Regions from separate parts of the Paenibacillus sp. FSL L8-0644 genome, predicted to be linked through region 1. Evidence: predicted binding sites of a transcription regulator. Region 1 holds the regulator's gene; the other holds the start of a gene.
The links. Region 1 encodes Rex, which represses fermentation and respiration genes when NADH is low (regulators of the CRP and FNR family bind a similar motif). Its sites were predicted from a motif close to TTGTGAAATATTTCACAA; they were not measured.
Positions count from the first base shown of each region.

Region 1 (5,309 bases):
TTGCTGTCCACCCTCACGTTTACCACCAATTACGTCGATTTCGTCAATAAAAATAATTGCATTTTCCTTCTTTTCCTTGGCTGCACGAGTACGTGCCTCCCGGAACAACTCACGCACACGACCTGCTCCAACACCAACGTACATTTCAACAAATTCACTACCTGAGGCTGCAACAAAAACAGAATTAGTATAGTGTGCCGCTGCCTTAGCCATCAGTGTTTTTCCTGTTCCCGGAGGACCTGTGAGCAAAACGCCTTTTAATGGACGGATACCAAACTTGGAGATTTCATCATGTCGATTCAAAAAATCCAAGGCCTCACGCAGCTCCTGCTTAGCGCTTTCTTGCCCACCGATTTCCTCAAAAGTCAGCTTGTCCGGGCCATTTTTTTTACGTTTACGTTCTTGCCCAGCACCTACGGCCAAGCCTCCACGAGCATGCATGAGCATTAACAAGCCGCTGAACATCACACCAGCAACTAGAAGAGGGATAATATTTACCCCAATAAAAACGAGAAATATAATGGTTACCGGCACAATGCCGATTAATATTTCCTTGATCCATCTAGGCATTAGGCCATACCCCCATCTGCTGAGATTGACGTGGCAAAACGATAAACTTGGTCGCTTTCCCTTCGCTGAGTCGGATATAGACATTGTTCGAATCCATGTCGGTATCAGCTTTGATACCCGTCTTTTTCTTTTTCATATGCTCAACTGTAGATGAAATTTGAGTATACTTTCTATTTTCCATCGCTTCGGCTACAGGAAACATAGCCTCAGACCACCATTGATTCAGTGCTGAATTGGAACGGTCTGCAATATCGAGCTTAATGGTGCGGCTGCCAATGATGGATTGTCCTTTTTGCTTAACTACATCGACCAATCCGGCCACATCCGCCTGCGGTTTGAGATCTAGTTTCAATACAACCTGATCCTGTTTAATATCTATTTGAGCGCTTGTCACGCCTGGATATTGAGAAACCAGTTTTTCCAGAGGACTTTGCATTGTAACCTGACGGTAAATGAACCATCCCCCAAATAGCAGCAAAGCTGCCAAAACTGCCGCCACAACGATAGGAACTGCACGCACTTTCAAACAACATCCTCCTCTCAAAATGTAAAACTCAGAAGAAACGGGACGAATGTCAACAAACAACCAAATTGCATGATCTTACAGTGATCAGCAATTCTTTTTTCTATCATTTTTGTCTATCACTTATAAAATATAGTATATCATAACGTATATCTAAAATCGAAGGCAATGTGTGGAGGAGTTGTGATGAGGCAAAATCTTTGGTTATGGTGGAGGTGGGACGCTGCGTGTAGGATTTGATCTTACGATCGCTGTTGCCCGCCATAAAGATGAATTTGCCTTAGGAGAGAAGTTGGGTAGGTAAAGATGCTTCGCTGGCATTCAGCTCATCTTTACGGCATAGCAAGACTAAAAGACGTAAATACGAATTTCATCGCATTTACGTCTTTTTCTTGAGCTTTTAATCATTTACTAGTCATTCATTCCACATCTGCTGATCCTCAACCAGCTCAGTTATTGGGCAAAGTATACTTTACCCCCGTCGCTCCCCCATCTGAAAAACGGTAAAAGGCATAGTAATGATGGCTTCCATCATCGTAAAACAGCTGCCACACATATTCGCCATTGAACACACTCGGCTGGAGGCTTACAATTTTTACACCTGGAAGCTGCTGCTGAATTAGCGACGTCATTTTTTGCTCGTCGACTCCGTTCTTCAGCAGCTCGGTATGAACACCGCTATTATCTGCGGCAGGTACGTTAGGTTGTCCCCCCACTTTTTGAAAAGGAACCCATACCATTATATTTTCATTCTGTGCATTTTTCCCCTGAACCACCCAATATACCTGATCCCACACAGACTTCCATGTTTGAGTCGTGCTAACCAGACCACCTGATTGCTTGGCCTTAATGATAGCGGCATTTTTCTCAGCCACCTGGTCTTGAGTAACATAGGAATAATACCAGAAAATGCTGACCAGGATCAGTATCACGGCCAAAATGGCGACCGCTATCCATTTTTTCTTATTTTTCAAACCCGTGCTTCCTCTCTAAGGGGATGTGACACCTGAATTAGCGCGACAGAAGCCCTTCAAAGGCGGCTTGTGCCTCATGTTTGATACGTTCCTCGTCCATAGTCAGGCATTCGCCCTTTTTCACAACCTGACGACCGTCTACCCACACATGAGCCACGTCCTTGGCGCTTGCAGAGTATACCGCATGGGAAATAAGATCTGTACGCGGCAAGAAATGTGCCTGATTCAGATCCAGCGCGATAAAGTCAGCCTTGTTGCCTGCTGCCAACGCTCCTACTTCTTTTAAACCAATCGACTTTGCACCGTATTCTGTTGCCAGACGCAGCGCTTCACTTGCAGGAACTGCCGTAGGGTCACCGGATACACCCTTGTGAATAAGTGCTGCCAGACGCATTTCCTCGAACATATCCAGGTTATTATTGCTGGCAGGACCATCCGTTCCGAGAGAAACCGTAACCCCTGCACGCAGCAATTCAGGCACTCTTGCCACACCACTTGCCAGCTTCAAGTTGCTGCCAGGATTGTGGGAAACCGCTACACCACGTTCTGCCAGTAAAGCTATTTCTTCGTCGTTCAAATGAACGCCATGGGCAACAAGCGAAGGACGGGAGAAAAAGCCAAGCTTATCCAAGTGTGCAACCGGACGCAAACCGTAGTCGCGTACGTTTTGCTCTACTTCGGCGATCGTCTCAGACATGTGCGTATGCAGTGGCAAGTCCAGATCATGCGCAGCTTGTACGAATTTTTCAATAAACGCAGGTGGACATGTATATGGCGCGTGCGGAGACATCATCGTAGTAATACGCCCGTCTGCTTTACCGTGCCAGTTACGTGCAAAAGTCACGGCCTCTGCCAGCTTGATTCGCTGTTCTTCCTGCGAACATAGTCCAATTGCTCCACGCATCAGACTTGCACGAATACCTGACTCTTCAGCCACACGAGCCACTTCATCCATATGATCGTACATATCGAGGAAGGTTGTTGTTCCACCTTTCAGCATTTCCAGCACAGACAAGGACGTACCCCAGTACACGTCTGTAGATGTAAACTTGGCTTCCATAGGCCACATTTTTTCCTGAAGCCATACTTGAAGTGCCAAATCATCTCCATGCCCACGCAGTAGAGACATCGCCGCATGACCATGAGTATTGATCAGACCAGGTAAAAACAATAGCCCTTTACCATCGATCGCTTCCGTCTCTTCCTCACCCGCAGGCAAGGTTTCGCCAATATAAGTAATACGACTATCCTCCACAATCATAAAACCATGGACTACCCCTGCTTCTGGTCCATTTACTGCAAAAGATCCGTTTTTAATCATCCATTTATTCACTGTCATATTGTGCTTCTTCCTTTCCGTCCTCCAAATAATAAGCGAGGCTAAGCAAATCAGTTGTAAAGTCTGTGGCATGAATCCGAATGTTGGCTGGTGCCTTGAGAGTAGTCGGTGCAAAGTTCAGGATCGCTCCAATTCCGCTATCAATAAGCCTATCAGCCACGTGCTGTGCTTCAAAATCAGGTACGGTAATAATCCCGATTCGAATGTGTTTTTCTTTCACAGTCGCTTCCAGTTCATCCATCGGTTGCACGACCAATGTATTGATCTTGGTTCCTACCTTATCCGGAAACGCATCAAATACCGCCACAATCTTCATATTGTCTTTTAAATAAGCGTTATAATTCGAAAGGGCTTGCCCCAGATTACCCGCTCCGACCAAGACTACATTAATTTGTTGGTCGATTTTCAGGATATGGCGTATTTTCTCAATGAGATAAGAAACATCATAACCAATACCCTTCCGACCAAAATCTCCAAAATAAGCAAGATCTTTACGGATTTGGGCCGGGTTCAAATCTAGCCTCTGTCCCAACTCTTGAGAAGAGACCGTAGCCACCTCCCGTTTGTGAAGTGCATTCAGATAACGTAAATATACGGGTAACCTCCGTACGACAGCCTCTGAAATTTTATCTGATTTCATACTTGCTCCCCCTAATTGTAACGAACATACTTATGTCCGTCCGTTATGCCTCTGTCTCCGGGGCGGATTGGAGCCATTCGGCGATGCGGGGCACCATTTGCTCCGATGGCATATGCTCCATTTTTGGTCCCGGTAACGAGTACAAAAAGTGCTTTCCGTAATAGGATTCAATCACACGCGTATCATAAACGATAACGACCCCGTGGTCGTTCGCTGTACGTACCAACCGACCAAATCCCTGTTTGAAGCGAATGACCGCTTGAGGTACAGACAGCTTCATAAATGGATTCTTCTTCTGCTGCTGGAGCAGTTCGCTTTTTGCCTCCAGCAGCGGGTGATTCGGCGGTTGAAACGGCAAGCGAACAATGGCTAGACAAGTCAGAGCCTTCCCCGGAATATCGACGCCTTCCCAGAAACTGCTGGTCCCCAGCAATACAGAAGCTTTCGCTTCCTGAAACCGGCGGGTTAGCTTGCTGCGACTTCCACTGTCCACACCTTGTCCCAGCACAGTAATTTCGCTGGATGCTAAGGCCTCTTTGAGCGGCTCATACACTTGCCGGAGCATCCGATAGGACGTAAACAGAACGAGCATTCTCCCACGTGTCGCCTGAGCAGTCGCTCCTAGAGAGCTAACGAGCATATCTACAAAATGCGCATCTCCTACACTGCCCTTCACACTTGGGAAATCCCGTGGAATAACCAGCAACACCTGATCCCTGTAATTAAAGGGTGACGGGAGCTGCGAAGTCATCAGCCGCTCTTGATCTGCGGCCTCCTGTAAGCCGAGCTGATCGATCATGTACTGAAACGACTTATCTACCGACAAGGTAGCAGAAGTCAGAATAATGCTTCTTTTTTTGTCAAAAAACATTTCTTTCAACTGGCGGCTCACATCGACGGGTACCGCATAAAATTGCAATGATTTACTACGGAATTGCCCGCTCGCCTCGAGCCAGTATACGGTTGTTTCATCATCGAGTCGGATAAAAAAGCGCAAATTTTCTCGAATCCCCGCCAAATCCTTGAGCAGACCCGTGATATCTGTAATAAGGCTATCCGCCGCATAATCGTCATGTTCTTCCTTGACGTCCAGCATCAGCTTGTCGCCCTTGCGCAAAATTTCGCTCATCGTTACATATAGCTGATTTTCCAAAGCTCCCGCCTGATCCCACTTTGCAGGCTTGGCCGAAGGTTTGAGACGGGAAGAAAACTGTCCTGTTTCACCCGGTGTCGCATCACTTCGCTCCGGCAACATGCCAAACA
Region 1 is NZ_JBBOYN010000001.1:3,130,455-3,135,763, forward strand. Features, by position in the region: gene NSS94_RS14055 (AAA family ATPase) at 1-570, opposite strand, end outside; gene NSS94_RS14060 (hypothetical protein) at 563-1,096, opposite strand; gene NSS94_RS14065 (cell wall elongation regulator TseB-like domain-containing protein) at 1,543-2,067, opposite strand; gene NSS94_RS14070 (amidohydrolase) at 2,105-3,406, opposite strand; gene NSS94_RS14075 (redox-sensing transcriptional repressor Rex) at 3,393-4,046, opposite strand; gene dinG (ATP-dependent DNA helicase DinG) at 4,090-5,309, opposite strand, start outside.

Region 2 (5,309 bases), 1.9 Mb from region 1:
CTGAGCATCCTCCGGGTGAATTTGTAGCAAGGGCTCCCGCTCCAGTCGCTGATGCTTGGGCAAGTTAGCGAAAGTAGAATTCAGAAAATTATGGTTTGGCGGTGAAATAAACATTAATGGATACCGCTCGTCCGCTTGCGGTCGGTGCTCTCCGTCGTACCCTTCAATCAGCGGCACATAAGAAGGCATCGCGGGCAGACCTGCTTGTTTCATTTTTTCCGAATATAGCTCAATCTTGCCTGAAGGCGTGGTTAAACGATCCAAATAAGTGGCCTTTGGCGTCATATCAAGCTTTACAAAAGGTGACTTCTTTAAGGCTTCCAAGGTCACACCGTTGAGATAAGGGTTCGTTGGATTATCAAGCGCGCCTGCGATCATCTCCTCTTCACTTTCCGTAAAGGCAGCTTCATCAAAGCCCATTGCCCGTCCAAGCAGGCTAAACAGCTCATAATTGCTTTTGCTTTCCCCAAGCGGATCAATGACGGGCTGCTGCATTTGGATATAGTGGTGCCAGTACGATTTGTATAGATCTGTTCCTTCAAAAGAAGACGCGGCAGGCAGCACAATATCTGCATAGCGGGCCGTATCGGTTAGGAATAGGTCATGAACGACTGTGAACAAATCCTCTCGTTCAAATCCTTTAGTCACCCGTTCCGAATCGGGGGCTACAACTACCGGATTACTGCAATATACGAATAACGCCTTAATCGGCTGTTCCTTCTGTAGCAGCGCTTCTCCGATCCGGTTCATGTTAATCATCCGGGCATCCGGGTTCTGTCGCAGATCAGGACGCTCCAGATGGGCGCTGTTAATCTTGGCATAAGCGCCGTTGGAGCGTGACGCTCCCCCGCCGTGCTTCAGCCATTGTCCAGTGAGCGCAGGCAAGCATGTAACCGCACGTACGTTCATACCGCCATTATCATGATGCTGAAGCCCATTACCGATATTGATATACGCTGCTCTTGCAGTTCCGTACATTTCCGCCAAACGGATAATATCCGCTTCCGGCACGCCGGTAATCCGCGAAACTCGCTCTGGTGTATATGTCTTAACATGCTCGCGCAGTTCCTCATGACCTACTGTGTAGCGATGTAAAAATTCGTCGTCCGTCAGTCCTTGAGCGAACAGTACATTCATAACACCCAGCGCGAGCGCTGTATCCGTCCCCGGATATAACGGAATGAACCAATCCCCCCATTGCGCCGTCCGGTTACGATGAACGTCAATAACGACCACCTTAGCACCTTTTTTACGTGCTTTCTCAGCCAAAACGACCTGATGCATGTTGGTGCTAATGACATTACCACCCCACACAATAATGAGGTCTGCATCCTCCGTGTCCTCCGGGCTGGTGCCGCCCTTAAAACCCATAACGGACGCCCAGCCTTCATTCCCAGCCACGCTGCAAATCGTCTGATCCAGTTGGCTTGAACCCAGCGCATTAAAAAATCGGCGATCCATTCCATCCACACTCAATACGCCCATATTGCCATAAAAGCTGTAGGGGAGAATAGATTCCGGTCCGTCCGTACGGATCAGCTCCTTGAACCGACCTGTAATGGTATTGACCGCCTCCTCCCAGCTAATTCGTTCAAACTTCCCTTCTCCTTTGGGGCCTATACGCTTCAACGGATAGAGCACCCGATCAGGATCATATACCCGCTCCGTCATATTGCGAACTTTGTTACAAATAGCCCCTTTGGTAATGGGATGATCTGGGTTTCCAGTCACCTTGATTATCTTTCCTTTTTCCTTGTGAAGCAGGAGCCCACACGTATCCGGGCAATCTAACGGGCATACAGCCGGAAAAATACCGTCCTGCTGCTCCGTCATCCGCTGTCCCCCTTGTAAGTCTTGTTGAAGCGTGGCCTCACGAGGCGCGCTATTGCGATGATCCATAGTGTTGATGCTCCTTTCCGTTACCGTTTCCAAAAATTACACTGATCTTATCATATCCACAGCTTTGGCCGATGGCAAGAGAAGGATTTTCCCACACAGCCGCTCTCCAAAATATTAAAAAAATCCGTCTGCTGCATAGAGCAAAACGGATTTTTTAAGAATTATAATTTTTTTCAACATCCTGTTTCATCATATCTTACTGAGGGTAAAAAAGATCAAGGCATCATGGACGAGAGCACACTCATCCTCCATGCCAAATCATGGACCACTCCCAAAAAAATCCGCCATGACAGGTTTCGTTCCCCCGGGCCTGTCATGGCGGATTTGCTTTGTTCATTGCTGTTTAAAGTACTGTGATTATGTAGGATCAATCAACGGATTGGATGTGCAACCGAAGAAGTAGTTGGAGATTCATTCACTGGATGTGCGTTGGCTTGAGGCTTTTTCAGATAGGCCAACCAGTAGGCTCCAGCCACAAACAGGCTACCTCCTACCAAATTCCCCAGCCAGACCGGAATGAAGTTCATAACATAATCTGCCCATGAAAAGTGGCCTGCAAAAATAGCCGCCGGAATGAGAAACATATTGGCAACAACGTGCTGAAATCCAATAGCCACAAAGGCCATGGTCGGGAACCAAATCCCCATAATTTTGCCGCCAATGGAGTCTGTGCTATATGCCAACCATACAGCCAGTGCTACGAGCCAGTTACATCCTATACCCGATATAAAAGACTGCAAAAAGCTTTCGTGTAGCTTATGTCCTGCCATATCCACCACTTTGTCCAGATAAGGGCCCGTTTCTGTCAAACCCAGCACATGCCCAAAGAAAAATGCAACGAATAACGCACCTGCAAAATTACTGAGCGTAATAATCGCCAAATTACGAAACATGACTCCTGTCTTAATCCGTCCTGCCCATCTCGCCAAAGGGACCGCCATCATATTGCCGGTCAGCAATTCTCCGCCGGCGATCAAAACTAATACCAGACCAATAGGGAACACCGCAGCTCCAATAAAGGTGGCAATGCTTCCCCATTCTTTAGGCGCACTTGCAATAACACGTATATCCAGCAAAAACCCGAGTGCAATAAATGCACCTGCCAAAAACCCCAGTACCACCGCCACAGTCCACGGGTTGTTCGCCTTGGCCACTCCTGTTTCCACCGTCTTTTCAGCAATTTGCCCCGGTTTATAGCTCGCCATATATCCCCGCTCCTTTAATATCTATTCACTAAAATATTCTTCTTTCATATTTTATTTAAAATCAGTGATTAAGTTTGTGAAAAAAATCACTTTCGTAACTATAAAAAAACAGCCCCTGAAAAAAGGACTGTTTTTCTGTATTATTACATCTACTGCGCTACTACGCGCTTTACATTTAATTGTATTCTTCCTTTTCAACTGCTCTTAAGAACCAAAGAACTCCACCAAGGCCTACCATGGCCACGACTACAAGAAAAAGGATATAAAACAAACCCATAAGTTACTTCCCCCCTGATCCTTATGCTACTCTATATTGTACTATAAGGATTCATCCGTACGCCTCAGATTGTTGACAAACTTATGAACAATGTCACAGACAAATCTAATTATACAGTAACTGGGTTCCGTTCAGATATTGTAGGCAATGCTTGTAAACCTGCCGCGTTCAAGAAATTCCAAGGCTTGTTATAGTGCGGCTGGAAGAAGAAATCGACAAAGGCCAACTGGTCAATGGTCATATGGTTTTGAATGGCTACGGATAGCGTGTTAATGGATTGCGTCAAATCCACCTTCGACATAATTTGAGCACCCAGAATTCTCCGCGTCCCCTGTTCATATACCACTTTCAGTAACACTTTTTCGGAGGTTGGCATAAATTCAGGTCGGTAGCTGTCCTCAATGGTTACAGCTTCTACAGTCATGCCTTCATCTGTTGCCGCAGCTTCCGTCATGCCTGTTCCTGCGATATTGTCTTCGTAAATTTTGATACCCGAAGTTCCTTGGGTTCCCATGTAGGCAATGGTTGGTTGCACCAGATTACGTGCCACCAGCGTACCCATACGAACTGCGTTGGTTGCCAAAGGGATATAAGCCGTTTTGCCGGTCGGATTATAGCGAATTGCACAACTGTCGCCTGCTGCAAACACGTCCGGGCAACTACTTTGCATATAGTTATCCACAATGATCGCACCGTTAGGCAACATATCTACCTGACCTTTGAGCAGATCCGTTTGAGGTCGGAAACCGATGCAGAGAATAACAAGCTCTGTTTCATATTCTCCTTTAGAGGTCACGACTTTACTTACCTTACCGTTCGTACCCTCAAAACGACTCACCGTCTCGCCAAGTACCAGCTTAATGCCATGTTCCTTCAGGGAACTTTCAATCCGGTCTGTATACTCATGGTCCAAATACTTATTCAATATACGATCAGCACTGTCGATCAGCGTTACATTTTTACCATTCATTTGGAAAGCTTCTACCAATTCAACACCAATGTATCCAGCTCCCACGACTGTAATGTTCTGTACGTGCTGGGCTTTCTCAATGATATCATTGGAATGATTATAGTTTTTACAGAGCAAAATATGATCAAGTTCAATGCCTTCCAGCTTTGGAATAATGGGCCATGATCCCGTGGTCACAATTAGTTTATCAAATGTGTCTGTAAATTCCTCACCTGTTTGGAGATTACGGGCATGCAGCGACTTGCCAGCCGTATCCACACTCGTTACCTCATGAAGCATCTTGGTCACTACACCCAAGTCAGACAGTTGATCTGGAGACGAATAAAACAGGCCGTGCGGATCTTTGACGACACCACCTACGTACAGCGCAATACCACAAGATAAAAATGAAATATTATCATTACGCTCGTAAACGGTAATTTCTGCATCTGGATAACATTTAGCTGTGTTAACGATAGCTGCTGTGCCTGCGTGTGTACATCCGATAACTGCTACTTTCATGTTGAATTCCTCCTTGGTGTGTGGGCATAAACTGTATAATAATTGTGAATAGTTTCACGTAAACAGCTCGTTAGTGTTTGTGATTTATTTCACTTCATGCACTTATTATAATGTGATATTTTTCACATTACAATAGCTTTTTGTGATATTCACAATTTGTCCACATTTAAAAAAGAAAGGATATACGAGATCAACTGTTTGCTGAAATGTTTTTTTGCTCCATTCAGTTTCCCCTGTAGGCGGCCTGATTATGCCCATGGAATCGACTTTCACATGATGCTCCCACCTTAGACAAATGCACATGTAGAGAACAAAAAAAGGTCCGCTTCCCGGAGACATGCCGGAAATCAGACCTTTTTAAACATATATTTTGGAATGAAGGCAAAGCTACTATAGCAATTGCTCAATGGCTGCTTTCATCGCTTCTGGTGACTCCTTCGGTTCAAAACGACCCACA
Region 2 is NZ_JBBOYN010000001.1:5,070,489-5,075,797, forward strand. Features, by position in the region: gene NSS94_RS22925 (molybdopterin-containing oxidoreductase family protein) at 1-1,899, opposite strand, end outside; gene NSS94_RS22930 (formate/nitrite transporter family protein) at 2,271-3,104, opposite strand; gene NSS94_RS22935 (FAD-dependent oxidoreductase) at 3,491-4,852, opposite strand; gene NSS94_RS22940 (glutathione peroxidase) at 5,243-5,309, opposite strand, start outside.
Region 2: a site for Rex is predicted at 3,179-3,196, ahead of NSS94_RS22930 (formate/nitrite transporter family protein). Genes of this name have one in related genera too.